DNA from 3 places in the Agrococcus sp. Marseille-Q4369 genome. Region 3 is predicted to be linked to each of the others. Evidence: predicted binding sites of a transcription regulator. Region 3 holds the regulator's gene; each other region holds the start of a gene.
What was found. The regulator HrcA, encoded in region 3, represses chaperone genes, less so after heat shock. The targets are predictions, from matches to a motif close to TTNGCACTCGNNNNNNNCGAGTGCNAA.

Region 1: groES (co-chaperone GroES) is a predicted target of HrcA. The motif match lies at 5,347-5,373, and genes of this name have one in related genera.
Region 2: JSQ78_RS09995 (Hsp20/alpha crystallin family protein) is a predicted target of HrcA. The motif match lies at 6,550-6,576, and genes of this name have one in related genera.

The regions. Positions count from the first base shown of each region.
Region 1 is NZ_CP070501.1:1,355,341-1,365,063, reverse strand. It holds gene tsaE (tRNA (adenosine(37)-N6)-threonylcarbamoyltransferase complex ATPase subunit type 1 TsaE) at 1-396, shown strand, start outside; gene tsaB (tRNA (adenosine(37)-N6)-threonylcarbamoyltransferase complex dimerization subunit type 1 TsaB) at 393-959, shown strand; gene rimI (ribosomal protein S18-alanine N-acetyltransferase) at 956-1,426, shown strand; gene tsaD (tRNA (adenosine(37)-N6)-threonylcarbamoyltransferase complex transferase subunit TsaD) at 1,423-2,472, shown strand; gene JSQ78_RS06805 (DUF4190 domain-containing protein) at 2,546-2,914, shown strand; gene JSQ78_RS06800 (hypothetical protein) at 2,963-3,829, shown strand; gene JSQ78_RS06795 (hypothetical protein) at 3,826-4,128, shown strand; gene JSQ78_RS06790 (class I SAM-dependent methyltransferase) at 4,140-5,303, opposite strand; gene groES (co-chaperone GroES) at 5,447-5,743, shown strand; gene rarD (EamA family transporter RarD) at 5,769-6,680, shown strand; gene JSQ78_RS06775 (ABC transporter substrate-binding protein) at 6,850-8,130, shown strand; gene JSQ78_RS06770 (ABC transporter ATP-binding protein) at 8,347-9,195, opposite strand; gene JSQ78_RS06765 (ABC transporter ATP-binding protein) at 9,192-9,723, opposite strand, start outside.
Region 2 is NZ_CP070501.1:1,980,988-1,990,710, forward strand. It holds gene JSQ78_RS09960 (dihydrofolate reductase family protein) at 1-123, shown strand, start outside; gene JSQ78_RS09965 (uridine kinase family protein) at 130-738, opposite strand; gene JSQ78_RS09970 (response regulator transcription factor) at 847-1,524, shown strand; gene JSQ78_RS09975 (sensor histidine kinase) at 1,517-2,860, shown strand; gene JSQ78_RS09980 (hypothetical protein) at 2,917-3,654, shown strand; gene JSQ78_RS09985 (D-alanyl-D-alanine carboxypeptidase family protein) at 3,808-5,097, shown strand; gene JSQ78_RS09990 (alpha/beta fold hydrolase) at 5,101-5,865, opposite strand; gene JSQ78_RS09995 (Hsp20/alpha crystallin family protein) at 5,955-6,452, opposite strand; gene JSQ78_RS10000 (hypothetical protein) at 6,620-7,387, opposite strand; gene JSQ78_RS10005 (ArsR/SmtB family transcription factor) at 7,770-8,150, shown strand; gene JSQ78_RS10010 (cation diffusion facilitator family transporter) at 8,134-9,072, shown strand; gene JSQ78_RS10015 (copper resistance CopC family protein) at 9,129-9,723, shown strand, end outside.
Region 3 is NZ_CP070501.1:262,358-272,080, reverse strand. It holds gene ybeY (rRNA maturation RNase YbeY) at 1-82, opposite strand, end outside; gene JSQ78_RS01475 (PhoH family protein) at 82-1,053, opposite strand; gene JSQ78_RS01470 (histidine triad nucleotide-binding protein) at 1,088-1,432, opposite strand; gene JSQ78_RS01465 (16S rRNA (uracil(1498)-N(3))-methyltransferase) at 1,458-2,183, opposite strand; gene JSQ78_RS01460 (DnaJ C-terminal domain-containing protein) at 2,183-3,268, opposite strand; gene hrcA (heat-inducible transcriptional repressor HrcA) at 3,269-4,282, opposite strand; gene JSQ78_RS01450 (DUF4870 domain-containing protein) at 4,446-5,267, shown strand; gene hemW (radical SAM family heme chaperone HemW) at 5,271-6,476, opposite strand; gene JSQ78_RS01440 (DUF1990 domain-containing protein) at 6,478-7,113, opposite strand; gene lepA (translation elongation factor 4) at 7,110-8,960, opposite strand; gene rpsT (30S ribosomal protein S20) at 9,181-9,441, shown strand; gene JSQ78_RS01425 (cyclase family protein) at 9,626-9,723, opposite strand, start outside.

The DNA of each region.
Region 1 (9,723 bases), 1.1 Mb from region 3:
ACGCTCACGCGCGGCATCGGCCGAGCGCTCGGCGCGCGCGGCACGGTGCAGAGCCCCACCTTCGTCATCGCCCGCACGCACCGCACCGCCGCCGGGCCCGACCTCCAGCACGTCGACGCCTACCGGCTCGGCGCCGACACGGGCAGCGAGGCCCAGCTCGACGACCTCGACCTCGACCTCGACGGCGCGATCACGGTCGCGGAGTGGGGCGCGCCCCTCGAGCACGCGCTCGACTCGTGGCTGCGGGTCGAGATCGAGCGGCCGGAGGCCGGCCCAGGGGAGGACGACATGGACGACGAGGCGGATGCGCCGCGGCGCGTGCGGCTGAGCGGTCACGGCCCGGCGTGGGACGCCGCGCGGCTGCGCGCGCTCGCGCTCGAGGGAGCGGCGCGATGATCCTCGCGATCGACACCTCGCTCGGCACCGCGGTCGCGGTGCTCGACGGCGACGAGCTCGTCTTCCAGGAGCGCTCCGACGACCGGCGCGGGCACGCGGAGCGGCTCGGGCCCATGCTCGAGCGCGCGCTCGAGGGGCGGAGGGGCGCGATCCAGCTCGTCGTCGCGGGTATGGGGCCCGGCGCGTTCACGGGGCTGCGGGTCGGCATCGCCGCCGCCCGCGCGACGGCCATGGGGCTCGGCGTGCGCTGCCTCGGGGTCGCGAGCCACCTCGGCGCGACGACGGGCGACGCGCAGGTCACGACCGACGTGCGCCGTCGCGAGCGCGCGTGGAGCGTCGTCGCGGGCGGCGCCGTCGTCGACGGTCCGCACCTCGCGCCCGCCGACGCCGTCCCCGCGCTCGCGGGAGAGCACGCGGCGCTCCCGCGCGTGGACGCCGAGGCGATCGACGCGGGACTGCTCGCGCGCGCCGCCGCACGCGGCGCGGCCGAGGTCACCGAGGCGCTCTACCTCCGCGAGGCCGACGCCGTGCCGTCGGCAGGCCCGAAGCGGGTGTCGCAGTGACCGCCGACGCGCGCGCCGCGGCCGTGCGCATCCGCACCGCCGACGCCGACGACCTCGACGCGATCATGGCCCTCGAGCGCGCGTCCTTCGGCCCAAGCGCGTGGGAGGCCGAGACGATGCGGCACGAGATCGCGAGCGAGTGGGGGCGCTACCTCGCGGCGGTCGACGCCGAGGGGCGGCTCGTCGGCTACGCGGGCCTCCGCGCCGTGGGCGTCGAGGGCGACGTGCAGACGATCGCCGTCGCGGACGACGCGCGCGGGCGCGGCATCGGGCGTGCCCTGCTTGCCGAGCTGCTCGCCGAGGCGCAGCGCCGCGGCGTGCAGGAGCTCTTCCTCGAGGTGCGCGCCGACAACCCCGTCGCGCGCGGCCTCTACGAGTCGGTCGGCTTCCGCGAGATCGGGGTGCGGCCGCGCTACTACCAGCCGGAGGACGTGGATGCCGTGGTGATGAAGCGGGAGGCGCGATGAGCGAGCGCGCACCGGTCGTGCTCGGCATCGAGTCGAGCTGCGACGAGACGGGCGTCGGGATCGTGCGCGGCACGGAGCTGCTCGCGAACCGCATCGCGTCGTCGATGGAGCTGCACGCGCGCTTCGGCGGCGTCGTGCCCGAGATCGCGGCGCGCGCGCACCTCGAGCAGATGCAGCCGACGATCCTCGCGGCGCTCGACGACGCATCCATGACTCTCGACGACATCGACGCGATCGCCGTGACGGCCGGGCCGGGACTCGCGGGCGCCCTCATGGTCGGGATCGGTGCCGCGAAGGGCCTCGCGATCGCGCGGGAGCTGCCGCTCTACGGCGTCAACCACCTGGTCGGCCACGTCGCGGCCGACGTGCTCTCGGGCGAGCCGCTCGAGCTGCCGACCGTCGCGCTGCTCGTCTCGGGCGGGCACACGTCGCTGCTGCTCGTGCGCGACCTCGCGGGCGACGTCGAGCTGCTCGGCGAGACGATCGACGACGCCGCGGGGGAGGCCTTCGACAAGACCGCGCGCCTGCTCGGCCTCGGCTACCCCGGCGGGCCGTCGATCGATGCGGCCGCCGTCGGCGGCGACCCGGAGGCGATCCGCTTCCCGCGCGGACTCACGGCCACGAAGGACCGGCAGCGGCACCGCTTCGACTTCTCGTTCTCGGGGCTCAAGACGGCCGTCGCGCGGCACGTCGAGCGCGCCCAGGCGGCGGGGGAGGCGCTGCCGACCGCCGACGTCGCGGCGAGCTTCCGCGAGGCGGTCGTCGACGTGCTCGTGACGAAGGCGCTCGACGCCTGCGCCGAGGTCGGCATCCCGCGCCTGCTGCTCGGCGGCGGCGTCGTCGCGAACCGCCGCTTGCGGGAGGTCGCTGCGGAGCGGGCTGCCGCGCACGGCGTCGAGCTGCGCATCCCGCCGCTCGAGCTGTGCACCGACAACGGCGCGATGATCGCCGCCGTCGGCGCGATGCTCGTCGCGCGCGGCGACGCCCCGAGCCCCGCGGGCTTCGCGGCCGAGTCGACGCTCGACGCGAGCACGGTGCAGGTCTGAGCCCGCGGCAGGTCGCCGATGCGCCGCACAGGCGCGACTGGCAGGATCGGAGCCGAGACGGAGGAGGCGCAGCATGAGCCAGGCCACGTGGCAGCAGCAGGGGTGGGGTGCCCCGCAGCCCGCCCAGCCCGCTCCGGGACCGCAGCCGACGGGGTGGAGCGCGCCGACGCATCCGGGACCGACGACGAGCACCCTCGCGGTGCTCGCGATCATCGCGGCCGCGTGCGGCGCGACGGTGCTGCCGATCATCGGCTCGATCGCGGCGATGGTCATGGGCGCGATCGCGCTCGGGGGCATCAAGCGCACCGGTGAGGACGGCCGGCTGCTCGCGATCTGGGCCATCATCCTCGGCGCCGTCACGATCGTGGCCATGCTCTCGGCGACGATCACCGGGATCGCGATGATCGTGCAGCTCGCCGAACAGGTGCAGCCGGGCCTCTAGGCGATACCGTGATCACGCGCATCCGCGCGCGTGCCAAGGAGGAGCCCCGTGACCGACCAGTTCTCGCAGGCCGACGACCGATTCCGTCGGCCCGACCAGGAGGGCGCCGAGCCCCAGACCGGCGAGCAGCCCGCCGCGGACTTCGGGCAGCAGCCGGCCTACGACCCGCAGCCCGACGCCCCCGCGTACGGACAGCAGGATTCGGGCTCCGGCCAACCGCCCGCGTACGGGCAGCAGCCGTCGTTCGGCGACCAGGGGCAGGCGTTCTCGCAGCCAGCCTTCGACCAGCAGGCACCGCAGGGCGAGGCTGCGTACGGCCAGTCGGCTCCCGCGTCGGGATACGGGCAGCAGCCCTACGGCGAGCAGCAGCCCGGCTACGGCCAGCAGGCGCAGCCGGCCTACGGCCAGCAGCCGCCCGCCGGCGGCGAGCAGCAGCCCGCCTACGGCGAGCAGGCCGCGTACGGCCAGCAGCAGGCCTACGGCAGCGCGCCGGCCTACGGGCAGCAGCCCGCGTACGGCCAGCAGCCGGCGTATGGTCAGCAGCCCGCCTACGGCGGCGACTCGACCGCCTACGGCCAGGCTCCCGCCTACGGCGACGCCGCAAGCGGCTACGCGCCGACCGGGTACGCCGCCGCGCCCGGCGAGAAGAAGCTCAAGGGCATCACCGTGTGGGCGCTCGTGCTCTCGGGCCTCGGTCTGCTGCTCTCGTTCGTCTTCGGGCTCGGCTTCCTGCCCGCGCTCGTCGGCGCGATCCTCGGCTTCGTCGCCATCCGCAAGAACCCCGAGGGTCGCCCGTGGCCGCTCGTCGCGGGGATCGTCGGCGCGGTCGCGGTCGTGATCTCGATCATCGTCGGCGTCGTCAACGCCATCCGCCTCGCGCAGTGGATCGAGTACTACTCGATCATGGGCGGTTGACCCAGCCGGCGCTGCCCCGGCCGGCGCGCGGCGCGCGCCGGCTGAGCGACCTCACCTGGGTCGCGCTCATCCTGTCGGGCCTCGGCCTCGCGCTCGCGTTCATGAGCGGGGCCGGGCTCCCGATCGCCGCCGGAGGCACCGTCTGCGCGCTCTCCGCCCTCCGGCGGCGCCCGGAAGACAGCCCGTGGCCGTACGTCGCGGTCGCGACCGGCTCGGTCGGCACGGTGCTCGCCCTCATCCTGGCGATCGTCACCGCGGTCGAGTGGCTGCCGCGGCTGCCGGAGCTCCTCGTCGGCTGACCGACGCGGCGTCAGGCGCGGTCGGCGAGGATCGCGCGGTGGCGTCCGCCCACGCGCGTCGCGATGAGCGTGGCCCGCTCGTCGCCCTTGAGCTTCAGCCGCTTCCGGAGGGCCGCGGGGTCGACGTCCGCGCCGCGCTTCTTGATCTCGAGCTCGCCGATGCCGAGCTCGCGCAGCCGTTGCGCGATCCGCCGCTCGTCGAGCGGGAGCGTCTCGCGCACGCGGAACGCCTGCGCGAGCGGCGTCTCGACGAGTGCGTCGCCCGTGAGGTAGGCGATGCCCTCGCTGACGCTCCGGGCGCCGAGCCGCTCGGCGAGCGTGCCGATGAGCTCGGCGCGGATGACGGAGCCCGCCGGCTCGAAGAGCCACTCGCCGAGCGCGCCCGGCTCCGGATGCGTCGGCGCACCGACGAGCTCCTCCGCCACGCCGTCGCCGAGCACGAGGGCGCTGCGCGGCGCGGCGGGACGGGCGAGGGCGCCGGTCCACACGACCGCCTCGACGGTCTCGAGGCCGTCGGTGACCCACTGGTGCTCGGCGTCGGGAGGCAGCAGCGCGCGGTCGATGCCCGGTGCGAGCTTGACGCCCGCGGGCTGCGCGGCAGCGCGCTCGAAGACCCGGTCGAGCGAGGGCGACCAGTCGGCCGGGTCGCGCAGCCGGCTCGCGCCGTCGCGCCGCGCGGGGTCGAACCAGAGCGCCTGGGCGTCCGTGGGCGCCTCGAGGGCGTCGCCGTGCACGACGGTCGCCTGCCACGCCGCGAGGTTGAAGGCGGCGATCGCGGCCGTCACCTCGTCGCGCTCCACCGCGGTGACCTCGAGCCCGAGGGTCGCGAACGCGAGCGCGTCGGCGCCGATCCCGCACCCGAGGTCGGCGACCGAGACCATGCCGGCCGAGCGCATCCGGCCCGCGTGGTGAGCGGCGACGCGCAGCCGCGTCGCCTGCTCGAGCCCCGCTTCGGTGAAGAGCATCCCGTCGGCGAACTCGCCGAACTTCGCCCGCGCCCGACGGCGCAGCCTCGCTTGCGTCAGCACCGTCGCGACGAGCAGCGGGTCGTGGCCCTCCGCACGCAGCCGCGCGACCTCGCGCACGACCTCGCCGCCGTCGAGGCCCGCGCCCGTGCGGTCGAGCAGCGCGAGGCCCTCCTTCGACAGCAGGAGTCGCAGCGCATCGGCGTCCATCGCTCTCATCCAACACCACCGATCGCCCCCGAACCTCCCGCGATTGGCACTCATGTTGACCGAGTGCCAACTCTCCGCCTAGTCTTGGAGCGGCGCCCGGCATGACCGGGCGCGCCCCAGAGTCTGACAAGAAAGAGGCAACCGTGTCGGTTTCCATCAAGCCGCTCGAGGACCGCATCGTCATCAAGCAGGTCGAGGCAGAGACGACCACTGCAAGCGGTCTCGTCATCCCTGACACCGCCAAGGAGAAGCCCCAGGAGGGCGAGGTCGTGGCGGTCGGCCCCGGCCGCATCGACGACAACGGCAACCGCGTGCCGATCGACGTGAGCGTCGGCGACAAGGTGCTCTACTCGAAGTACGGCGGCACCGAGGTCAAGTTCGGCGCCGACGAGTACCTCGTGCTCTCGGCTCGCGACGTGCTCGCGATCGTCGAGCGCTGAGCCACCAGCACTGACGAAGGGGACGATGCCCGAGCAGCGCACCACCGGCGTCTGGTACGCCGTCTTCGCCTACGCCTTCTGGGGCGTGGTCCCCGTCTACCTGCAGCTCACGAAGGGCATCGACGGCTTCGAGCTCATCGGCTGGCGCGTGCTCGCCTCCGTCGCGGTCGGCTTCGCCCTCGTCGCGATGACCCGCGGGTGGGTGCGCCTGCGCGCGATCCTCCGCAACCGGCGCGACACCTGGACGCTCGTGCTCGCCGGCCACGCCGTGCTCGTCAACTGGACCGCGTTCATCGTCGCGGTGCTCTCCGACCGGGTGCTCGAAACGAGCCTCGGCTACTTCCTCAACCCGCTCGTCTCGGTCGTGCTCGCCGTGCTCTTCCTCGGCGAGCGGCTGCGGCCCACGCAGTGGGTCGCCGTCGGCCTCGGGGCGGTGGGCGTGCTCGTCATGGTGATCGGCTACGGCGAGGTGCCGTGGTTCGGCCTGACCGTCGCGCTCTCCTTCGGCGTGTACGGCCTCATCAAGAAGCGCGTCGGGGGATCGGTGGATGCGCTCTCCGGCTTCACGATCGAGACCACGGCCGTGCTCCCCGCCTCGATGCTGATGCTCGCCGTGGTCGTGAGCATCAACGGGATGACCGTGGGCGCGGCGGGCACGACCGGCATCTGGGCCACGGTCGGCCTCGGAGTCGTGACGGCGCTGCCGCTGCTGGCCTTCTCGGCCGCCGCGCGCCGCATCTCGCTCACTGCGCTCGCCTTCACGCAGTACCTCGCGCCGATCATCTCCTTCCTCTTCGGCGCCTTCGTGATGCTCGAGCCGATGCCGCTCGAGCGCTGGATCGGCTTCTCGCTCGTGTGGCTCTCGCTCGTGCTCGTGTCGGTCGACCTCGTCGTCGGGCGCTTCCGTCGCCCACGGCCCTTACCGCCTGCAGCCTGACCGCCGCTCAGGGGCGGCCGAGGAATGGCCGTGCCCGGACGCAAGCGCGGCCACTTGCGCCAAGACCGTTACCAGGACGTAACGCGAACGCGCCGAAATCGGCGCGATGCTCGCCTACTGTGGTGCAAACGCGTGCGCTAGTGCGCGTCCTACGCAACTGAGGAGCACTATGCAGTCCTTCCTTCGCACCAAGGGGCCCAAGCCCCGGCGCTTCGCGGCGCTCGGCGCCGCGACCGCCGGCGTGCTGCTGCTCGCCGCATGTTCCGGCGGCGGCGGCGGAGCGGCCACCCCGTCGGGCTCGGCCGGACCCGAGGGCAACGGCGAGGTCGACACGGAGTTCGTGGTCGGCACGATCCTGCCCCAGACGGGCAACCTCGCCTTCCTGGGCCCGCCCGAGTTCGCCGGCGTCGACCTCGCCGCAGCCGACCTCGAGGCCGCCGGCTTCGAGTTCACGGTCGACGTGCAGCACCGCGACTCGGGCGACACCACGACCGACATCGCGACCGCGTCGGCGGGTGAGCTGATCTCCGCCGGTGCGGACATCGTCGTCGGCGCCGCATCGTCCGGCGTCTCGTTCACGTTCATCGACCAGCTGATCGACGCGGGCGTCGTGCAGATCTCGCCGGCGAACACCTCGCCCGACTTCTCCGACTACCCCGACGACGGGTTCTACTGGCGCACCGCGCCCTCCGACGTGCTGCAGGGCCGCGTGCTCGGCAACCTCATGACGGGCGACGGCGCGGCGAGCGTGGGCTTCATCACGATCAACGACCCGTACGGCACCGGTCTGCAGGAGAACGCGGCCATGGCCGTCGAGGCCGCCGGCGGCACTGTGACGGGCAGCGTCCTCTACAACCCGGGCGACACGAACTTCACGACGCAGGTGCAGGAGATCATGGCGGGCCAGCCCGACGCGATCGCCATCATCGCCTTCGCCGAGACGGCGCAGATCGTGCCGGAGCTCGTGACGCAGGGCTTCCCGGCCTCGGGCATGTACTTCGTCGACGGCAACCTGTCGAACGACTACAACTTCCCCGAGGGCACGCTCGACGGTGCGAAGGGCACGCTCCCCGGCAACCCCGCCGACGAGACGTTCCGCGACCGCCTCCTCGAGCAGGACCCCAACCTGCAGGACTTCTCGTACGGCCCCGAGTCGTACGACGCGGTCATCCTCGCGGCCCTCGCGGCCGCGCAGGGGGGCAGTGCCGACGCCGAGACCATCCGCGACAACATGCAGTCGGTCTCCGAGGGCGGCACGAAGTGCACCGACGTCGCGGAGTGCCTGCAGCTAATCGCCGACGGCGAGGACATCGACTACGACGGCCCCTCGGGCCCGATCGAGTTCGACGAGAACGGCGACCCGACCGAGGCGTACATCGGCATCTACCAGTACGGTGCCGACAACAAGTACACCTTCCTGACCGCGGAGTTCGGCTCGCTCAACGAGTGACCTGAACCCCAACAAGAGGGCCCCGCTCCGGCGGGGCCCTCTTGGCGTCTCGGCCCGCGCCCGCTCGCTGAGGCGCTTCTCCCGCTCGCTGAGCCGCCTCTCCCGCTCGCTGAGCCGGGCCGCGCGCGCAGCGCGCAGCCCGTGTCGAAGCGCGCCGGCGACTCGCTCCGACGACGAAGGCCCCCGCCGCGGCGGGGGCCTTCATCGTCGATCCGCCTACGGCGCCTTCGGCTCCTCGGTCACGACCGGGGGAGCGGTCGTCGTGGCGACGTCGGGCGTCGGCTCGACCGTCGCCTGCGACGACGTGCGCGCCTTCTCCTCGACGTCGGTCGCGAGCGTGCCGAGGTAGAGCTGGATGACCTTGGGGTCGTTGAGCATCTCACGGCCGGTGCCCGTGTAGGCGTCCTTGCCCTGGTCGAGCACGTACGCGCGGTGCGCGATCTGCAGGCAGCGCCGCGCGTTCTGCTCGACCATGACGATCGTCACGCCGTGGCTGTTGATCTCGGCGACCCGCAGGAACGTCTCGTCCTGGCGCACGGGGCTCAAGCCAGCGCTCGGCTCGTCGAGCAGCAGCACCGCGGGGTCCATCATGAGCGCGCGGCCCATCGCGACCATCTGGCGCTCACCGCCCGAGAGGCTGCCCGCGCGCTGCTTGCGCCGCTTCACGAGCTCAGGGAAGAGCGCGCCGACGAACTCGAAGCGCTCCTTGAACATCTTCGGCTCCTGGAAGAGCCCCATCTCGAGGTTCTCCTCGATCGTGAGCGACGGGAACACGTTGTTGTTCTGCGGCACCATGCCGACGCCCTTGCTCACGAGCTTGTCGGCCTTGAGCCCGGTGATGTCGTCGCCGTTCAGCAGCACCGACCCCTCGCGGATGTTCACCTGCCCGAAGACCGCCTTGAGCAGCGTCGACTTGCCGGCGCCGTTCGGGCCGATGATGCCGATGAGGTCGCCTTGGTTGGCGACGATCGAGCAGCCGTTGAGGATGTTGACGCCTGGGAGGTACCCAGCGACGAGCTGCTTCGTCTCGAGCACCGGGGTGGTCGTCGCACCGGTCGCGGTCATCGCTGGCCCTCCTCGTCGTCGGCGGTCGCGACCCGCGTCGCGCCGCCGCTGCCCACGGCGTCCGTCTCGGATGCGTCTGGATCGATGGGCACCTCATCCTCGGCCGCCTCGTGGATCTGCGCCACCTGCTGGTTCGTCAGGGTGCCGAGGTCGGTGTCGTGGTGCGCGCCGAGGTAGGCGTCGACCACGGCCTGGTTCTGCATGATCGTCTCGGGCGGGCCCTCGGCGACGACCTTGCCCTCGGCCATCACGATCACCCAGTCGGAGATGTGGCGCACCATGTGCATGTCGTGCTCGACGAAGAGCACGGTCATGCCCTCGGCCTTGAGCCCCTTGACGTGGTCGAGGAGCGATTGCGTGAGCGCCGGGTTGACGCCTGCCATCGGCTCGTCGAGCATCACGAGGCTCGGCTCGCTCATGAGCGCGCGCGCCATCTCGAGCAGCTTGCGCTGCCCGCCCGAGAGCGACGCCGCGTAGTCCTCGCGCTTCGCGTCGAGCTTGAAGCGCGCGAGCAGCGCGTCGGCGCGC
Region 2 (9,723 bases), 1.0 Mb from region 3:
CGAGTCGCGCCGAGCGGTGCCGTGGCGATGTCGCTCACCCCGGCGCCGTTCCGCACCGCGACCTACGAGGTCGTCGACGGCCGCGAGGTGATGGTCGAGGAGGAGCGCGACGACCTCGACTGACGCGGTTCAGCGGGCCGCGACGGCCTTCGCGAGCATGCGCCTGGCCGCGCGCACGCGCACGGGCCGGCAGCCCGCATCCGTGAGCCTCGCGATGATCTCGGGCTCGCGGCCGGCGAGGATGAGGCCCCGCTTGACGAGGAACGCCGGGCTCTTGCGCCGCTCGCGCAGGTCGCGGGCGAAGCGCAGCGTCATCGTGAGCCATCGCGAGCGGTGCACGCACAGCGCGTCGGCGAGGATGCCGCGCCGCTCGGCCTCGGCGACGACCTCGGCGACGAAGACCCCCTCGGCGACGAACAGGCGCGCGCCGTCGAGCGCGACGGGATGCTCGCCCACGGTCGCGCTGCGGGAGATGTCGTAGACGGGCGCGGTCGTGCGGCCGGTGCGGGCGAGCTGCTCGAGGGCGTCGAGCGCCCGCTCGCGGTGCCACGAGCCGGGGTGGTCCCAGTCGACCTCGCCAGTCTCGAGCCGAGGGAGCGCGGGGTCGTCGCCCTCGCGGTAGAAGTCGTCGAGCCGCAGCACCGGGAGCCCGGAGCGCTCGGCGATGCGCGACTTGCCGGAGCCGGAGGCCCCGCCGATGAGCACGACGCGCGCGAGGGGCTCGTCGGCGGCGGGCATGGGCTCCATCTTCTCACGGCGCCCTCGAGGCCCTGGTCGCGGCGCCGCCGTCGGCGAGCGCGCGTGCCGTTCAGCCGCGCGTCAGTGGCGAGCCGCCATGCTCGAGGCATGCGCGTGCTCCTGGTCGACGACGAGGTGCGCCTCGCCGACGGGATCCGGCGCGGCCTGCTCGCCGAGGGGATGACGGTCGACGTCGCGCACGACGGCGTCGACGGGCTGTGGCGCGCGCGAGAGTTCGCCTACGACGTCGTGCTGCTCGACGTGATGATGCCCGGCATGAGCGGCTATCGCGTGTGCCAGGCGATGCGCGCCGAGGGCATCTGGACGCCGGTGCTCTTCCTCACCGCCAAGGACGGCGAGTGGGATGAGGTCGAGGGGCTCGATACCGGCGGCGACGACTGGCTGACGAAGCCGTTCTCCTTCCCCGTGCTCGTCGCGCGCATCCGCGCCCTCGCGCGTCGCGGGGGCCGCGAGCGGCCGGTCGTGCTGGAGGCGGGCGACCTGCGGCTCGACCCGGCGGCGCGCACCGCGCATCGCGGCGACGAGCGGCTCGAGCTGAGCGCTCGCGAGTTCGCGGTGCTCGAGCTGCTGATGCGGCGGCGCGGCGAGGCGGTGACGAAGCGCGAGCTGCTCGACGACGTGTGGTCGGAGGACTTCGAGGGGGATCCGAACATCGTCGAGGTGTACGTCGGCCGGCTGCGGCGGAAGATCGACCGGCCGTTCGGGCGCGAGGCGATCCAGACCGTGCGCGCCGCGGGCTACCGGCTGGCGGCCGACGGTGGCTGACGACGCGGCCGAGCGGCGACCGCGCCGCCGCCCGTCCATCCGGCTGCGCATCGTCGCCGCCGCCGTCGCGGTCGTCACCGCCGCGCTCGGGGTCGGCGCCGCGACGCTCGTCTGGACGCTCGAGCGCATGCTGCAGGCATCCGTCGCCGAGCAGCTCGCCGACGAGCTCGACGCCCTCGCGCAAGGCATCGACGAGGGCACCATCCAGACCGCGGCGCTCGTGCAGCGCGACGACGACGTGCTCGTCGCGCTGCGCTCGCCGACCGGGGTCGTCGTCAACACCGACGCGGCTGCCGCGCTGCCGGTGCCGGAGGGGCGGGCACCGATGACCGCGACGGTCGACGGGGAGCGCTTCGTCGTGGTCGCGGCGGAGGCGGAGGCCGGCACGATCGTCGTCGCGCGATCGCTCGCATCGGTCGACGACGCCGCGCGCTCGGCGACCGCGCTGCTCGCGGTCGCGGTGCCGCTCGCCGTCATCCTCGTGGCGACGGTGGTGTGGATCGTCGTCGACCGCGCGCTCGCGCACGTCGACCGGATGCGGGCGCAAGTGGACGACATCGACGCGACCGGGCTCGACCGCCGCATCGAGGCGTCGAGCCGCGGCGATGAGCTCGACCGGCTCGCGGCGACCATGAACCGCATGCTCGACCGCATCGAGGCCGACGCGCGGTCGCGCCGCCGCTTCGTCTCGGATGCGTCGCACGAGCTGCGGTCGCCGCTCGCCTCGATGCGGCAGTTCGCCGAGCTCGCGCGCGCCCACCCGGACGCGGTCGCGCCGGGCGAGCTGTCGGAGGTCGTGCTGCACGAGGGCGAGCGGATGCACGGCATCGTCGAGGCGCTGCTGCTGCTCGCGAGGCTCGACGAGCGTGGCCGCGGGAAGCTGCAGCCGGTCGACCTCGACGGCCTCGCGCTCGAGGAGCTCGAGCGCACCCGCGCCCTCGGGCTCGCCGTGGACGGCGCCGCACTGCGCGCCGCGCCGGTCGAGGGCGACCCGCGGCTGCTCGCCCGGGCGACCCGCAACCTCGTCGACAACGCGCTGCGCCACGCGCGCGAGCGGGTCGCGCTCGGCTCGGTCGTGCGCGACGGCCGGGCGATGCTCTGGGTCGACGACGACGGCGCGGGCGTGCCGATCGAGGACCGGGAGCGCGTCTTCGAGCGCTTCGTGCGGCTCGACGAGGGGAGGGCCCGCGACGACGGCGGATCCGGGCTCGGCCTCGCGATCGTGCGGCAGGTGGCGCGGACCCACGGCGGTGACGCCTGGGTGACGGGCGCACCGCTCGGCGGGGCGCGGTTCGTGCTCGAGCTGCCGGCAGCGCCCGAGCCGCGCGGCGCCTGACACCGCGTTCAGCATCGTTCAGTCGTGCGTCAGCGCCGGCCGAGGAGGGTGGAGCCATGAACGAGCACCAGCACCCAGAGGACCAGACGCGCGACGCCATCGGCGCCGACGACCCGACGCCCCGGCACCCCGACGCGCCCGCCGAGGCCGACACTCCCGACATCATCCTGGACGACGCGGCCGAGCCGACGGCGCGCCGTCGGGGCCGCGGCATCCTGCGGCCCATCCTCATCGGCACCGGCGCCGCCGCGGTCGTCCTCGCGGTCGCGGGCGTCGGCCTCTCGATCGCCGACGCGATGGACGACGACGATCCCGCGCCCGCCGCGTCGTCCTCGGCCTCCGCCGAGCCCGGCGACGACCGCGACGACGACGTCGCCGCAGTCGCGGACGGCACGGTGCCCGCCGAGCCCGCCGACCTCGAGGCCGCGATCGAGGCCGCCGTCGTCGCCGCGGGCGGCGGCGACGCGACGAGCGTCGAGGTCGAGCGCGACGGCTGGAAGGTCGACGTGCGGCTCGCCGACGGCAGCGAGGTCGAGGTGCGAGTGCCCATCTCGGGCGAGCCGGTCGTGCGCGCCGACGACGACGGCGACGACTCGAGCGACCTGCCGCTCGACCCCGCGCGCGTCGCGGAGATCAGCGAGGCGGCGATCGCGGCCGCGGGCGGCGGCGTCGTGGTCTCGATCGAGACCGAGGACGACGTCGACGTGCGCTTCGAGGTCGAGGTCGTCCTTGGCGGCGAGGATGTCGACGTCGAGCTCGCGGAGGACCTGTCGGTGCTCTCGGTCGAGCCCTGACACGTCCGGAGCGCCCGGCGAGCCCCGCTCGTCGGGCGCTCCGGCTGTGTCGGGGGCGCCGGATCACCGGGACGACACGCCGAGGCGCGTGGAATCGGGGGCGCAGGATGCGCGTTCCCGATGCCGTGCGCGCAGTCCTGGCGCGCGCAGCGCATGGGGGAGAGCAGGCTGCAGATCGAGCACGAGCCGGCGCCGGAGTACGCGTCCGGCACGCCCGCGTCGGGCGCACGACGCCGACGGATGAAGCAGGATCCTCGGATCGCCGTCGCGGCCCTCGCCGCCGCGGTCATCGCGATCGCCGGCGTCGGCGGCACCGCCGTCGCGAGTGCGGTGCCCCCGACCGCGCCGCTGAGCGTCGCTGACGTGCACCCCGAGGTGGGCGCGGCCGAGGTCGACTGGCCGGCGGGCGTCGCCGCAGCGGCCTTCCGGGTCGAGGGCGTCGACGGTGCTGTCGGCAGCGCGGGCGAGGCTGGACCGCTCCCCATGGCGAGCATCGCGAAGCTGCTGTTCGGCCTCGTGCTCCTCGACGCGCAGCCGTTGGCGGCCGGCGAGGAGGGGGCGTCGATCACGCTCGACGACAGCGACGTCGCCCACCTCGTCGATGGCGTGCGCGACGGCGCCTCGGTGCTGCCGGTCGCGGTGGGCGACGTGCTCACGCAGCGCCAGCTGCTCGAGGCCGCGATGCTCATGAGCGCGTCGAACGCCGCGATGACGCTCGCCGACTGGGCCTTCGGCAGCCACGACGGCTACCTCGCAGCCGCCGAGCGCTATCTGGCCGAGCGCGGCATCGAGGGCATCCAGGTCGCCGACGCGAGCGGCTTGAGCGACCGGGGGGTCGCCAGCGCCGCCGGCCTCCTGCAGCTCATGGGCGCTGCCGATCGCGAGCCCGCGCTGCTCGAGATCACCGGCACCGCCACGACGACGCTGCCGCGCGTCGGGCAGGTGAGCAACACCAACGAGGCGCTCGGCCGCGCCGGGATCGACAGCGGCAAGACCGGCAATCTGCACGCGCACGGACGCACGGTGCTCGCGGGCGCGACGCGCACCGTCGACGGAGCGCCCGTGCGCATCCACGTCGCCCTGCTCGGCATCCAGCCGGGCGTCGACCGGGGTGCGGCGGCCGCCGCGCTCGTCGACAGCGTGGTCGCGAACGTGCACTGGCTGACCGTGCTGCCCGCTGGCGCCGCGGTGGCGCAGTATGACGTGCCGTGGGACGACCCGGTCGCGCTCACGACGACCTCGCCCATCCGCTTCCTCCATTGGCGCGGAGCGACGGTGACGGTGACGGTGGATGCGCCGCCCGAGTGGCGATCGGAGGGCGCGGCGGCGCTCCGGGTCGACTCGAGCGCGACCTCCTGGGCGCTCGAGGCGGCCCGGCAGCCGAGCGAGCCGAGTCCCTCCTGGCGGCTGCAGCAGGCCGCGGGCGCGTTCCTTGCGCTGTAGGCGTCAGGCGGCGTCGACGAAGCGCGCGAGCACCTCGGCGAACACCTTCGGCTGCTCGGAGTGCACCCAGTGGCCCGCGCCCTTGATCGTCACGCGGCGCACGTTCGGGAAGCGCGCCTCCATCTGCGGAGCGAACTCGTCGCGCACGTAGCCCGAGTCGGCGCCCGCGATCCAGAGCACCGGGCCGTCGTAGACGGCGTCGGTCTCCGGGAAGCCGCGCAGCACCGCGAGGTCGCGGCGCAGCACCTCGAGGTTCGGCAGCCACCGCCAGCCGTCGCCCTCGCGCTGCAGGCTCTGCAGCAGGAAGCCGCGCACGCCCGGATCGGGTGCGGCCTCGGCGAGCGCCTCGCTGGCCTCGGAGCGGGAGCCGAGCGCCGACAGGTCGATCGCGAGCATCGCGTCGATGTAGCGCGCGAACTCGTCGGTCGAGCGGTAGGCGACGGGCGAGACGTCGACGACGCACAGCCGCTCGACCTTCTCGGGGTGGCGCAGCGCGGCGAGCATCGCAGCCTTGCCGCCCATCGAGTGGCCGACGAGCGCTGTCGGCTCGTCGATCGCGCTCGCCACCGCATCCGCCATCTCGAGGTAGTCGAGGCGCTCGGTCCAGCCGGAGCGGCCGTGGTTCGGCATGTCGACGAGCGTGACGCGGTGCCGGTCGGCGAGCGCCTTCGCGATCTGCGTCCAGTTCTTGCCCTGCCCGAAGAGCCCGTGGCAGAGCATGACGGGCGAGCCGCGCTCGCCCAGGCGGGTCAGGTGCAGGTCGGTCACGTCGCCACGCTACCGGCGCGACCCGCGAAGGCAGCAGGAAGGCGCGGCGACCGCCGGGTGGCGGTGCCGCGCCTGCGGAGCGGCACGGCTCAGCTCGTCGAGCCCGCGGGCGCCGTCGCCGAGTCGCTCTCGCTCGAGCGCGAGCCCTCGCCGGTGCCGATCTGCGTCTGCCCGCCGCCGGCGTGCTGCACCTCGATCTTGCGCGGCTTCGCGCGCTCGGCGACCGGGATGGTGAGCGTGAGCACGCCGTGCTCGTACGACGCCTCGATGCGGTCGAGGTCGACGTCGTTGCCGAGGCTCAGCTGGCGCATGTAGCGGCCGGCGGGCCGCTCCTGCGCGATCCACTGCCGCTGGTCGCCGCCGCCGATCGTGCGCTCGGCCTGGATCGTCAGCGTGCCGGCGTCGATGCCGAGGTCGATCGAACCCGGGTCGATGCCCGGCAGGTCGACGTGCACGACGTAGTGATCGCCGGAGCGGTAGAGATCCATCGGCATCCAGCTCGAGGCCGCCGCGGCGCCACCGGCGCCGCTCAGCAGTCGAGCGGTCATCCTGTCCATCTCACGGAACGGGTCGAAGGTCAGTGCCATTGACAACCACCTCCTCCACGTGCGGCCGCGCCCTGTGCGACGGCCGTCGGTGTCTTCGGCAGCTCCCTCGGGCTCTGCCCCGAGGAGCGCCTCCATTTTAGCACTCGACCCAAGAGAGTGCTAACGCCTCGCTTCGAGACTGCTGGGAGCCGGAGGCGTGCTGGCGGCTAGCTGCGATCGCTCACGTCGAAGCCCGCGCGATCCACGCGGCGGTGGAAGCGCATGCCCGCGAGGCCGCCGAGCACGGCCCCGATGAGCGCGACGACCGCGACCACGACCGCCGAGATGATCGTCGCGAGCGTCGCCTGGTCCTCCGGGAGCGGCAGGGTCGGCATCGAGCCGGGCGGCAGCGCGAAGTTCTGCCCCGCGACGAGCCCGATGATCGCTGCGACGATCGCGATCACGACCGCCCACACCCAGACGGCGACGCCTTGCTTCGCGCCGTCGAAGCGCGCCATCCGGCCGGCGACGTAACCGCCGCAGTAGTAGGCGATGAACCAGATGACGAGCAGGATGACCGCGCCCCAGATGCCGGCGGACTGCAGGTCCTGCTGCGCTCCCTCGACGACGTCGTCGACGTCGCGGCCGGAGAGCGATGCGATGAGCGCGCCGATCGCGGCGGCGAGCGCGATGAGGAGCACCACGGCGCCGGTGGCGGTGAGCCAGCCGAAGAACGCCGCGCCCGCCTTCACCCCGCCGAAGCGCTCGCGCTCGCGCGCGACGACCGCCTCGCGATCGTGGCGCAGGTCGCCGGTCACGCGGTCGTCGTCGTGCCGCCGCTCGCGAGCGTCGGTGGCTCCGGAGCGGTCGTCGTCGTGCCGGTGCGCTCGCGCCTCGGTGGCAGCGGAGCGGCCGTCGTCGAGCGTCGAGGCATCCCGGTCCGGATCGTAGGGGCGGCTCCGCGGAGTGGAGTCGTCCGGGCCCTGTGCGGTCATGTCGAGCTCCTCACATCGGTCACGTCGTCGTGGTCGATCGGGGCGCCGGTGCGGCGACCGTCCCTTCAGTATCCGCCGCCGAGCTGTAGGTTCTCGCGCGCCGTGCCGCACGAGATCCCCGTGGTTCCGGGGAAGTCGGGCGGCAGTTGTGCGCCCGCGATTCTCACGTTCTTGTCGCACTCTTCAGGGAACGGCTGAGGCCGTGGTGCTGCGGCTTCCGCCTCTTGCGTGATTCCCAGAGCTGATAATCGGGTTCGCCAACGAATCCGATGTCTGAGCTGTCTGCTCGATCCGCGGACCGGGTGCCTTCATCTGGCGCGACAGCATCGTTCTACGGTGATAACATCGTCGTATGTCGATAACTAGGCGCCGAGTCTCCTTCTTGGATGTCGAAGCCACAGACGCGTTCGCGCATCTATTTCAGGCGATGGCCGATCGGTCCCGGCTGAGCGTGCTTCAGCATCTCTCCTTGGGTGAACACCGCGTGCGCGACCTGGTGGAGCACCTGGATCTTGCGCAGTCCACGGTCAGCAAGCACATCGCGTTTCTTGGCGAGTGTGGCTTGGTCGATGCGCGGATCGACGGGCGGTCAACCTGGTATGCGTTGGCGGAGCCGGTGGCGCTCGGCGCTTTGATTGTCGCGGCAGAGCGGCTGCTTGAGGCTACCGGCTCGCGGTATGCGCTTTGCGCGCATCTGACCGCGGCCGCGCGCAGCGTCGAGGGCGCTTCACGGGAGGAGGATGTGCATGGGAACGACGCATAGCCACGGGTCGAGCAGCGGCACTGGGGAGGCGGGTGACTTCCGAGTCCGGCTCGGCATCGCTTTCGGTCTCACGATCACAATCGTTGTTGCGCAGTTGATCGGCTCTATCGTGACGGGGAGCCTCGCGCTTCTCACCGACACGGCGCACGCCATTACTGACGCCTCAGGGCTGTTGGTCGCGCTGATCGCGGCGACACTCATGCGGCAACCGTCAACGTCAAAGCGAACATGGGGATTCAGGCGCATCGAGGTAATCGCTGCACTGGGGCAGGCCACGCTGCTGCTCGCCGTGGGCGTGTATGCGGCCGTCGAAGGCATTCGTCGGCTCTTCGAGCCTCCCGAGATCCCAGCATCCGAGTTGATCGTGTTCGGCGTGGTCGGACTCGTCGTGAACATCATCGCGATCGTGGTGCTCTCCGCGAATCGCGGCGCGAACTTCAACATGCGGGCCGCGTTCCTCGAGGTGCTGAACGATGCGCTGGGTTCCCTCGGCGTCATCGCCGCCGCAATCATCATCTGGACGACCGGCTTCCAGCAGGCGGACGCGATCGCCGGCCTCTTCATCGCCGCGCTGATCGCGCCGCGAGCGTTCCTCCTGATGAAGGAGACCGCGGGTGTACTCATGGAGTTCACCCCGAAGGGGCTCGACCTTGACGAGGTCCGTCGCCACATCCTCGAGCTCGAGCACGTGGTCGCTGTCCACGACCTGCACGCCTCCACCGTCGCGACAGGATTGCCGACGATCAGCGCGCACGTGGTGGTCGACGACGAGTGCTTCACCGACGGGCACGCAGCCGAAGTCCTCCAGGACATTCAACAGTGTGTCGCCGGGCACTTTTCGATCGCGGTGCCGCATTCGACCTTCCAGATCGAGACCGCGCGGATCAGTGAGCAGGAGGCGACTGGCGTCAGGCATCCGTAGGTGGTGCCGACGCCGGGTCACGCTGCAGAGTCCTGGTGTCGGCCTAGCATGGGAGCATGCTGCTTATCGTTGCCGCCGCTGCGGCTGTCATCCTCCTGCCTTCCCACGCATCCGTCACCGGCTCGACTCCGGCCAACGGAGATGTGGTCGTGGAGCAGCCGGGCACGTTCAGCGTCGTGATGAACGAGGAGATCCTTGCGATCGAGGGGGCGAGCGGGGCCAACGTGATGCAGTTGACGGGCGCCGAGGGGTTGTTCTATGGCGATGGCTGCATCGCCGTAGAGGGCGGAACCATCGCGCTCGACGCCGAACTCGGTGGAGCTGGCGACTATACCTTGACGTATCAGCTCGTGTCGGCCGATGGACACGCGGTCGACGGTGTCATCGATTTCGCGTTCGAACCAGCATCGGGTGCTGGAGGTGCGAGGGGCGGTGAAGCCGCACCGGTGTGTGGAGACAGCGCTCCCGCGTCGTCGGCGCCCGCTTCCCCGGAGACGGGCGACAGTAGTTCATCGAGCTCGCCGGAGGCTACCGCGGCGGCTGAGACGGGTGCTGAGGACCAGGCGGCAGAGGGAGGCAACCTGCCGCTGTTGGTCGCCGGAGGGATCGCAGCGATTGTCGTGGCCACGGGGATCGTCTTCGCGATCAAGC
Region 3 (9,723 bases):
TCTCGAGGTGGTGGGCGACGAGCCGCACGAGCTGCGCCTCGTCGACCGACGCATCCGCCTCGTTCAGGAGGTCGATCGACATCAGTGCCGCCCTCGCCGCGAGTGGTGCGTCGGCTGGCCCTGACGGGCCTGCCGCGCCATCACCTTCTGGTCGTGCGCCGTGTAGGCGTCGACGATTTCGCCGACGAGCGTGTGCCGCACGACGTCGGCGCTCGTGAGCATCGCGAAGCGGATGTCGTCGATCTTGCCGAGCACCTGCTGCGCGACCTGCAGCCCAGAGGTGCCGGCTGGCAGGTCGACCTGCGTCGCGTCGCCGGTGACGACCATCTTCGAGCCGAAGCCGAGGCGCGTGAGGAACATCTTCATCTGCTCGGGCGTGGTGTTCTGCGCCTCGTCGAGCACGATGAACGAGTCGTTGAGCGTGCGGCCGCGCATGTAGGCGAGCGGTGCGACCTCGACGACGCCGGTCGCGAGCAGCTTCGGCACGAGCTCGGGGTCCATCATCTCGTTGAGCGCGTCGTAGAGCGGCCGGAGGTAGGGGTCGATCTTGTCGGTGAGCGTCCCCGGGAGGAAGCCGAGCCGCTCTCCCGCCTCGACCGCGGGACGCGTGAGGATGATGCGGTTGACCTCCTTGCGGTGCAGCGCCTGCACCGCCTTGGCCATTGCGAGGTAGGTCTTGCCCGTGCCGGCGGGGCCGATGCCGAAGACGATCGTGTGCGCATCGATCGACTCGACGTAGGCGCGCTGGCCCTCGGTCTTCGCGCGGATCGACTTGCCCTTGCTCGTGAGGATCACCTCGCCGATCGCGTCGGCGAGGCTCCGCGAGCTGTCCTGCCGGAGGATGCGGCTGCCCTCGGCGACCTCCGTCTGGCTGAGGGCCGTGCCCTGCCGCACGAGGTCGACGAGCTCCTGCACGAGCCGGCCGGCGACCTCGACATCCTGCTCGGGGCCCTCGAGCGTGACGAGGTTGCCGCGCACGGCGACGCGCACGTCGGGGTGCTCGTGCTCGAGGCGCGTGAGGAGCCGGTCCTGCGGCCCCAGCAGTCGCACCATCTCGATGCCGTCGACCTCGATCGAACGGGTTGCGTCAGGCAAGCGATCCCTCTCTGAGTGCGCCGGCGAGCACGTGCGCGTGCACGTGGAAGACGGTCTGCCCGGCGAGCTCGCCGGTGTTGAACACGAGCCGGAAGTCGCCCTCGGCGCGCTCCCGGGCGATCGCCTGCGCCGCTTGCACCATCTCCGCCATGAGGTCGGGATCGCCGGCCGCGAGCTCGACGACGTCGCGGTACTGCGCAGACTTCGGCGTCACGACGACGTGCATCGGCGCTTGCGGCGCGATGTCGGTGAAGGCGATGATGCGGTCGGTCTCGAGGACGATCTCCGCCGGGATCTCTCGGGCGACGATCCGCTCGAACACGGTGGGCTCAGCCATGCCAGTCAGCCTACCCGCGCCGGGCTCACCAGCGCCCGAGCCGCAGCGAGAGGGCAGCGAGCCCCGCGAGGCCAGCGGTCGACGTGCGCAGCACGTGGTCGCCCATGCGAGCGCGCACGGCGCCGGCCGCGTCGAGCGCCTCGAGCTCGCCCGGGTCGATGCCCCCCTCGGGTCCCACGACGAGCAGCGCGTCGCGCTCGATCGGCACCTCCGCGATCGAGGCGGGCGCGGTCGGGTCGAGCACGACGAGCTGCCATCGCGCGCCGAGCGCCGCGAGCCCCGCGGTGTCGACGACGCCGGTCACCTCGGGCAGCCGCGCGCGGATCGCCTGCTTGCCCGCCTCGCGGACGATCCGCCGCCAGCGCTCGATCGCCTTGTCACCGCGATCGCCCTTCCACTGCACGACGCTGCGCCGCGCCTGCCACGGCACGATGACGTCGACGCCGAGCTCGGTCGAGGCCTGCACGGCGAGCTCGGCCCGGTCGCCCTTCGCGAGCGCCTGGGCGAGCGCGATGCGCGGGCTCGGCTGCGGCACCGCCTCGACGCGCTGCAGCACGACATCGACCCCGTCGCGCTCGACGCGGTCGATGATCCCCTCGGCGAGCGTCCCCGCGCCGTCGCTCACGAGCACTCGCTCGCCGCGGCGCATCCGCGAGACGACGGCGGCGTGGTGCGCCTCCTCGCCCTCGAGCGTCACCACGGCGCCCGGCTCGGCGCCCGCGAGCGCGTCGTGCCAGTAGCAGTGGGCCATCAGAGGCGCAAGCGGTCGCGCATCTTCGCGAACAGCCCCTGCTTGAACTGCGCGAGCTGCGGCGCGGGCGCCTTCGTGCGGTCGCGCAGCTCGCGCAGCAGCTCCTCCGTGCGGCGATCGATGCGCTGCGGCGTGACGACCTGCACGCCGAGCTTGAGGTCGCCGCGACCGGCGCCGCGGAGGCGCGAGACGCCGCGCTCGCCGATCGTGATGACGTCGCCCGACTGCGTGCCGGGGCGCACCTCGACCTCGACCGGCCCGTCGATGCCATCGACGGTGCTGCGCGCGCCGAGCGCCGCGTCCGAGATCGACACCTCGAGCGTGCCGAGCAGGTCGTCGCCCGAGCGGGAGAAGACATCGTGGTGGCGCACGTTGATCTCGAGGTAGAGCGTGCCGGCCGGTCCCCCGGCCTCGCCGACCTCGCCCTGGCCGGGCAGCTGGATGCGCAGGCCCGTGTCGACGCCCGCGGGGATGTCGACCGGGATCGTGCGCTCGGCGCGCACGCGGCCGTGGCCGGCGCACGTCGGGCACGGCTCGGGGATGATGCTGCCGTAGCCCTGGCACGCCGCGCACGGCTGCGACGTCACGACGTTGCCGAGCAGCGACCGCACCTGCCGCTGCACGTGGCCGGAGCCGCCGCACATCGTGCAGCGCTGCGGGCTCGTGCCGGGCGCGGTGCACGCGCCGTCGCACGTCTCGCACAGCACGGCCGTCTGCACGCGCAGCTCCCGGTGCACGCCGAAGACGACATCGGCCAGGTCGAGGTCGACGCGCAGCAGGCTGTCCTGCCCCGGCTGGCGCCGCGAGCGCGGGCCGGCCGAGCGGCCGCCGCCGAAGAACTGCTCGAAGATGTCGCCGAATCCGAAGCTCCCGCCGTCGAGCGAGGGCCCGCGGTCGTACTCCGCGCGCGACTGCGGGTCGCCCAGCACGTCGTAGGCGTGCGTGACGTCCTTGAAGCGCTCCGCCGCGTCCTCGCTCGGGTTGACGTCGGGGTGCAGCTCGCGCGCGAGGCGGCGGTACGCCTTCTTGATCTCGTCCTGCGTGGCGTCGCGCTCGACGCCGAGTGTCTCGTAGTGGTCGCTCACTCAGTCCTCGCTCAGCAGCCGCGTGAGGTAGCGCGCCACTGCGCGCACCGCGGCCATGTTCCCTGCGTAGTCCATCCGGGTCGGGCCCAGGACGCCCACGTGCCCTTCACTGCCGTCGGCGGTGTAGGTCGATGCCACGACCGCCGCCTCGCCGAGCGGCCCCGAGAGCTCGCGCCCGATGCGGGTCGCGACCTCTCCCTCGGAGCCCATCTCGTCGAAGAGGCGCAGCAGCGTCACCTGCTCCTCGATCGCATCGAGCACGGGCGTCACGGTGCCCTGGAAGTCTCGCTCCTCGCGCACGAGGTTCGCGGCACCCGCCATCACGATGCGGTCGCCGCCGGCACCCTGCAGGATCTCGGTCAGCGTCTGCGCCACGGCACCGGTCGCGGCGGCGATGGAGGCGGGGGCGGATGCGGCGGTCGACGAGAGGCGCTGGACGGCCTCGGCGGGCGCGAGCTCGGCGATCGTCTCGGTGAACGCGCGGCCGAGCACCGAGGCCTGGTCGGGCTCGATGCGCTGCCCGACGTCGAGCAGGCGCTGCTCGACGCGGCCCGAGTCGAAGATGAGCACGGCGAGCACCTTCGACTCCGTGACGGCGACGAGCTCGACGCGGCGCACGGCGCTGGGACGCCGGAGCGGCACCTGCACGAGCGCGACCTGGTTCGTGAGGCTCGAGAGCAGCCGCGCCGTGCGAGCGAGCACGTCGTCGCGGTCGACGGACTCGTCGAGGAAGCGCGCGATCGCCTGCCGCTGCGCGGGCGTGAGCGGCTGCATGCGCTGCAGCCGGTCGACGAAGACTCGGTAGCCCTTGTCGGTCGGCACGCGTCCCGAGGAGGTGTGGGGCGCGACGATGAGCTCCTCCTCCTCGAGGAGCGCCATGTCGTTGCGGATCGTGGCCGCGGAGACGCCGAAGGCGTGCCGCTCGACGATCGACTTCGAGCCCACCGGCTCGCGCAGGGCCACGTAGTCCTCGACGATCGCCCGGAGGACGTCGAGACCGCGATCCGAGACCATCCCGCGCTCCTCCCCTGACTGGCACTCTCCGATGCTGACTGCCAATCCTACCGCGCCGCCACGCGCCGCGCCTGATCGCTCACCGCGTCCCCAGGCACCCGGGCGACAATGGCCGTGCGGAACGTCCGCAGACTTCGCGGACCATTCACGAAAGGCACTCCCCATGTCCGACCCCAACGTGCCCCGCCGAGACGATCAGCACGACTCGACCGACCCCTCCGTCGAGGGCTTCTCGGTCACCGATGAGCAGCACGCAGCCCCCAGTGCGCCCGCAGCTCCCGCGCTCGGCCAGCCGGCCGAGCCGTTCTCCGCTCCCGCGACCGGCAGCGCACCCGGCGCCCCGGGCCAGCCGGCGTTCGGGACGGGTGGCGCAGACCCCAACCGCCAGTGGAGCCAGCCGCAGCCCGGCCAGCAGGGCAGCGCTCCCTTCAACCAGCCTCCCGGCGGACAGCCCGAGTACGGCCAGCAGGGCTACGGCCAGCAGGGCTACGGCCAGCAGGGCTACGGCCAGCCCGGCAGCCAGCAGTACGGCGCCCCGCAGTACGGCTCTCCCCAGCCCGGGTCGCCGCAGTACGGCGCCCCCGGTCAGCCGCAGTACGCGGCCGGCGCCCCGATGTCGCCCGTCGACGAGAAGAACGCCGGCATGTGGGGCCACCTCTCGGGCCTCTCGACGATCGTCACCGGCGGCTTCGGCGGCTGGATCGGGCCGCTCATCGTCTACCTGATCTACAAGGACCGCAGCGCCTTCGCCCGGCAGGAGTCGAAGGAGGCGCTGAACTTCGGCATCTTCATGACGATCCTGGTCGTAGGCATCTGGGTGCTCGCCGTCGTGCTCGGCATCATCACCTTCGGCATCGGCTCGATCCTCGGCGCCTTCTACTGGGTGCCGCCGCTGCTGCAGGTGATCTTCTCGATCATCGGCGGCGTGCGCGTCAACGCCGGCGGCTCCTACCGCTACCCGTTCAACTGGCGGCTGGTGAAGTAGGCCCTACGGCAGCAGGCGCCGCACGACGGCGTCGGCCAGCAGCCGCCCTCGCAGCGTCGGGATCACCCGGCCGGCGAGGGCGGCTCTGCCGTCCACGAGGCCATCGGCGACGAGTCCCGCGACCGCGCGGCGCCCCTCCGCGTCCAGCACGTCGATCGCGAGCCCCTCGGCGATCCGCGACTCGAGCAGCACGCGCTCGACCCGGCGCGTCTCGTCGTCGAGCACCTCGCGCGCGAGCGCGGGCGACGACCCCGCGACGAGCCGATCGCGATACGCGGCGGGGTGCTTGACGTTCCACCAGCGCACACCGCCCACGTGGCTGTGCGCGCCGGGGCCGAAGCCCCACCAGTCGTGCCCGCGCCAGTAGGCGAGGTTGTGGCGCGCCACCTTGTCGCCCCGCGCCCAGTTGGAGATCTCGTACCAGGAGTAGCCCGCCTGGCCGAGGGACGCATCCGCCGCCTCGTACATCGCCGCCTGCAGGTCGTCGTCGGGCGCGGCGAGCTCTCCACGGCGGATGCGTCGGGCGAGCGCGGTGCCCTCCTCGACGATGAGCGCGTAGGCCGAGACGTGGTCGGGCGCCATCGCGACGACCGCGTCGAGCGATCGCTGCCAGTCGTCGAGCGACTCCCCCGGCGCGCCGTAGATGAGGTCGAGGCTCACCTCGAGGCCCGCCTCGCGCGCCCACTCGACGACGAGCGGCACGCGCTCGGGGTCGTGCGTGCGGTCGAGCGCGGCGAGCACGTGCGGCACCGCCGACTGCATGCCGATCGAGACGCGCGTCACGCCGCCCGCGCGCAGCTGCACGAGCCCGGCGAGGTCGATCGAGTCGGGGTTCGCCTCGACCGAGACCTCCGCGCCCTCGGCGAGCCCGAACGCATCCGTCACGCCCGCGAGCATCGAGACGAGGTCGCCCGAGGGCAGGAGGGTGGGCGTGCCGCCGCCGAAGAAGACGGTCTGCATCGGGCGGAGCGGGCCGAGCTCGCCGAGCACCTCGCGCGCGAGGCGGATCTCGGCGGCGACGTCGCCGGGGTAGCCCGCGCGGCTCGCCCCGCGCAGCTCGTCGGCCGTGTAGGTGTTGAAGTCGCAGTAGCCGCACCGCACGGAGCAGAACGGCACGTGGATGTAGGCGCCGAAGGGCGCGTCGGCCGCGGTGCCCTCGGGCAGCCGGCCGTCGGCGGGAGCCGCCTCGCCGTCGGGCAGGCGACCCACGTCAGCGCACGTCGATCGAGCGCAGCACGTCCATGTAGCGGTCGTGGTACTTCGCGCGCAGCGCCTTCGAGACGGGCGCGCCGAGCTTGGCGTACCAGGCGGCGTTGCGGACGATCGCGCGGAAGTGCAGGAAGACGGTCTCGTCCTCGGCGATCTCGACGGTGAAGCGCTCCTCGCCCGCCTCGGGGTGGCCCTCGAGCGAGCCGAGGATCACGCCGTGGCTGTTCGGCTCCTCCTCGACCGCGATGACGCGCATCGGGGCGTGGAGCTGGACGCCGAGGAAGCGGATGCGCTGGTCGATCGAGTCGCCCGGCTGCAGGAACGGCTCGCCGTCAGGCCCGAAGTCCTGCTGCGGCTCGACGCTCGCGGCGCGCGTCGCCTCGCCGTCCTGGAAGCCGACCGGGCGGTAGACAGTGCCGCCCTCGGTGCCGACGACGTCGACCTCGATGCCCGCGAGCCGCTGCACCTTCCAGGTGCGCAGCGCCGCGACTGCGGCGTCGAAGCGCGGCCGGCCGTGGCCGATGCGCGAGCGGCGCTGCACGACCTCGAAGCCCTTCGGCGGGAAGCGCGTGAAGTCGAAGTGGGAGGTGGCGCCGACCGCGCCGTAGTTCGTCGAGCGCTCGCGGATGGGCTTCACTTCGCGTCCTTCTTCGACTCGCCGCTCGAGAGGGCGGCGATGAACGCCTCCTGGGGCACCTCGACGCGGCCGACCATCTTCATGCGCTTCTTGCCCTCCTTCTGCTTCTCGAGCAGCTTGCGCTTGCGGGAGATGTCTCCGCCGTAGCACTTCGCGAGCACGTCCTTGCGGATCGCGCGGATCGTCTCGCGCGCGATGATGCGCGCGCCGACGGCGGCCTGGATGGGCACCTCGAACTGCTGCCTCGGGATGAGCTCCTTGAGCTTGCCCGCCATGAGCACGCCGTAGGCGTAGGCCTTGTCGCGGTGCACGATCGCGCTGAACGCATCCACCTGCTCGCCTTGGAGCAGGATGTCGACCTTGACGAGGTCGCCCTCCTCCTCGCCGTCGAGCTCGTAGTCGAGCGAGGCGTAGCCCTGCGTCTTCGACTTCAGCTGGTCGAAGAAGTCGAAGACGATCTCGCCGAGCGGCAGGCGATAGCGCAGCTCGACGCGATCCTCCGAGAGGTACTCCATGCCGCCGAGCGTGCCGCGGCGCGACTGGCACAGCTCCATGATCGCGCCGACGTAGTCCTTCGGCGCGAGGATCGTCGCGCGCACCATCGGCTCGACGATCGAGTGGATCTTGCCGTCGGGGAACTCGCTCGGGTTCGTCACGGTGTGCACGACGCGGTCCTCGGTCTGCACCTCGTAGATGACGCTCGGGGCGGTCGCGATGAGGTCGAGGTTGAACTCGCGCTCGAGCCGCTCGGTGATGATCTCGAGGTGCAGGAGGCCGAGGAAGCCGCAGCGGAAGCCGAAGCCGAGCGCGACGGAGGTCTCGGGCTCGTAGACGAGCGCCGCATCCGACAGCTTGAGCTTGTCGAGCGCCTCGCGCAGCACCGGGTAGTCGCTGCCGTCGATCGGGTAGAGCCCGGAGAAGACCATCGGCTTCGGGTCGGCGTAGCCCTTGAGCGGCTCGGTCGCGGGGGCGCGGAAGGTCGTGACGGTGTCGCCGACCTTCGACTGGCGCACGTCCTTCACGCCCGTGATGAGGTAGCCGACCTCGCCAGCGCCGAGGCCCTTCGCGGGGACGGGCTCGGGGCTCGAGACGCCGATCTCGAGCAGCTCGTGGCGTGCGCCGGTCGACATCATCTGGATCTGCTCGCGCGGCGAGAGCTTGCCGTCGACCATGCGCACGTAGGTGACGACGCCGCGGTAGCTGTCGTAGACCGAGTCGAAGATCATCGCGCGAGCGGGGCCGTCGACGTCGCCCTGCGGCGCGGGGATCGTGCGCACGACGCGGTCGAGCAGCGCGTCGACGCCGACGCCCGTCTTGCCGCTCACGCGCAGCACGTCGTCGGGGTCGCCGCCGATGAGCCCGGCGATCTCGGCCGCGAACTTGTCGGGGTCGGCGGCCGGCAGGTCGATCTTGTTGAGCACCGGGATGATCTCGAGGTCGTTGTCCATCGCGAGGTAGAGGTTCGCGAGCGTCTGCGCCTCGATCCCCTGCGCGGCGTCGACGAGCAGGATCGCGCCCTCGCACGCGGCGAGCGAGCGGCTCACCTCGTAGGTGAAGTCGACGTGGCCGGGGGTGTCGATCATGTTGAGGGCGAAGGTCTCGCCGTCGAGCTCCCACGGCATCCGCACGGCCTGGGACTTGATCGTGATGCCGCGCTCGCGCTCGATGTCCATGCGGTCGAGGTACTGCGCGCGCATCGAGCGGTCGTCGACGACGCCCGTGAGCTGCAGCATCCGGTCGGCGAGGGTCGACTTGCCGTGGTCGATGTGCGCGATGATGCAGAAGTTGCGGATGCTCGCGGGATCGGTCGAGGCAGGCTCGAGTGCCTTGGTCGCTCTGGGGCTCACGGGTCCTTCTCGATGGGGGTCTCGATGGAGTGGTGCGGAATGGTCCATTCTCCCACAGCGGATGCGTCGGGCCGCGTTGCGACCGCGGGCTGCGCGCTGGTAGAGTCGTTCGTTGGCTTCCCCTTCTTCCGCGTGCCCGTCGCGCGAGGGCGGGTCGCGGCGGGGCTCTGAAGGAGCGCAAGCCGCCGCCAACCATCTTCCGATCAGAACAGGACCCCACGTGGCGAACATCAAGTCGCAGATCAAGCGCATCCTCACCAACCAGAAGGCGACCGACCGCAACCGCGCCGTCAAGAGCGAGGTCAAGACCGCTGTCCGCGAGGCCAAGAAGGCCATCGCCGCCGGCGACAAGGCCGTGGCGCAGGAGAAGGTCGCCGTGGCGGCGCGCAAGCTCGACAAGGCTGCCTCGAAGGGCGTCATCCACAAGAACCAGGCCGCGAACCGCAAGTCGTCGATCGCGAAGCAGGTCGCCGCGCTCTGAGCTGAGCAGCAGCGCTGACAGGCGGGGGCCCGATGGGCTCCCGCCCTCGTCGTCCCCCGAGCGGTCACTTCCGCCCGCGAGCGGTCACTTCCGCCCCCGAGCGGTCAATTCCGCCCGTGAGCGGTCACTTCCGCCCCCGAGCGGTCAATTCCACCCCCGAGCGGTCACTCCCGCGCGTGAGCGGTCAGTCGAGGAAGGCGACCGCACGCACCGGGGCGCCGTCGCCCGCGAGGCGCAGCGGGAAGAAGCCGACCCGCACGGGCGCCGGCAGCGACTCGAGGC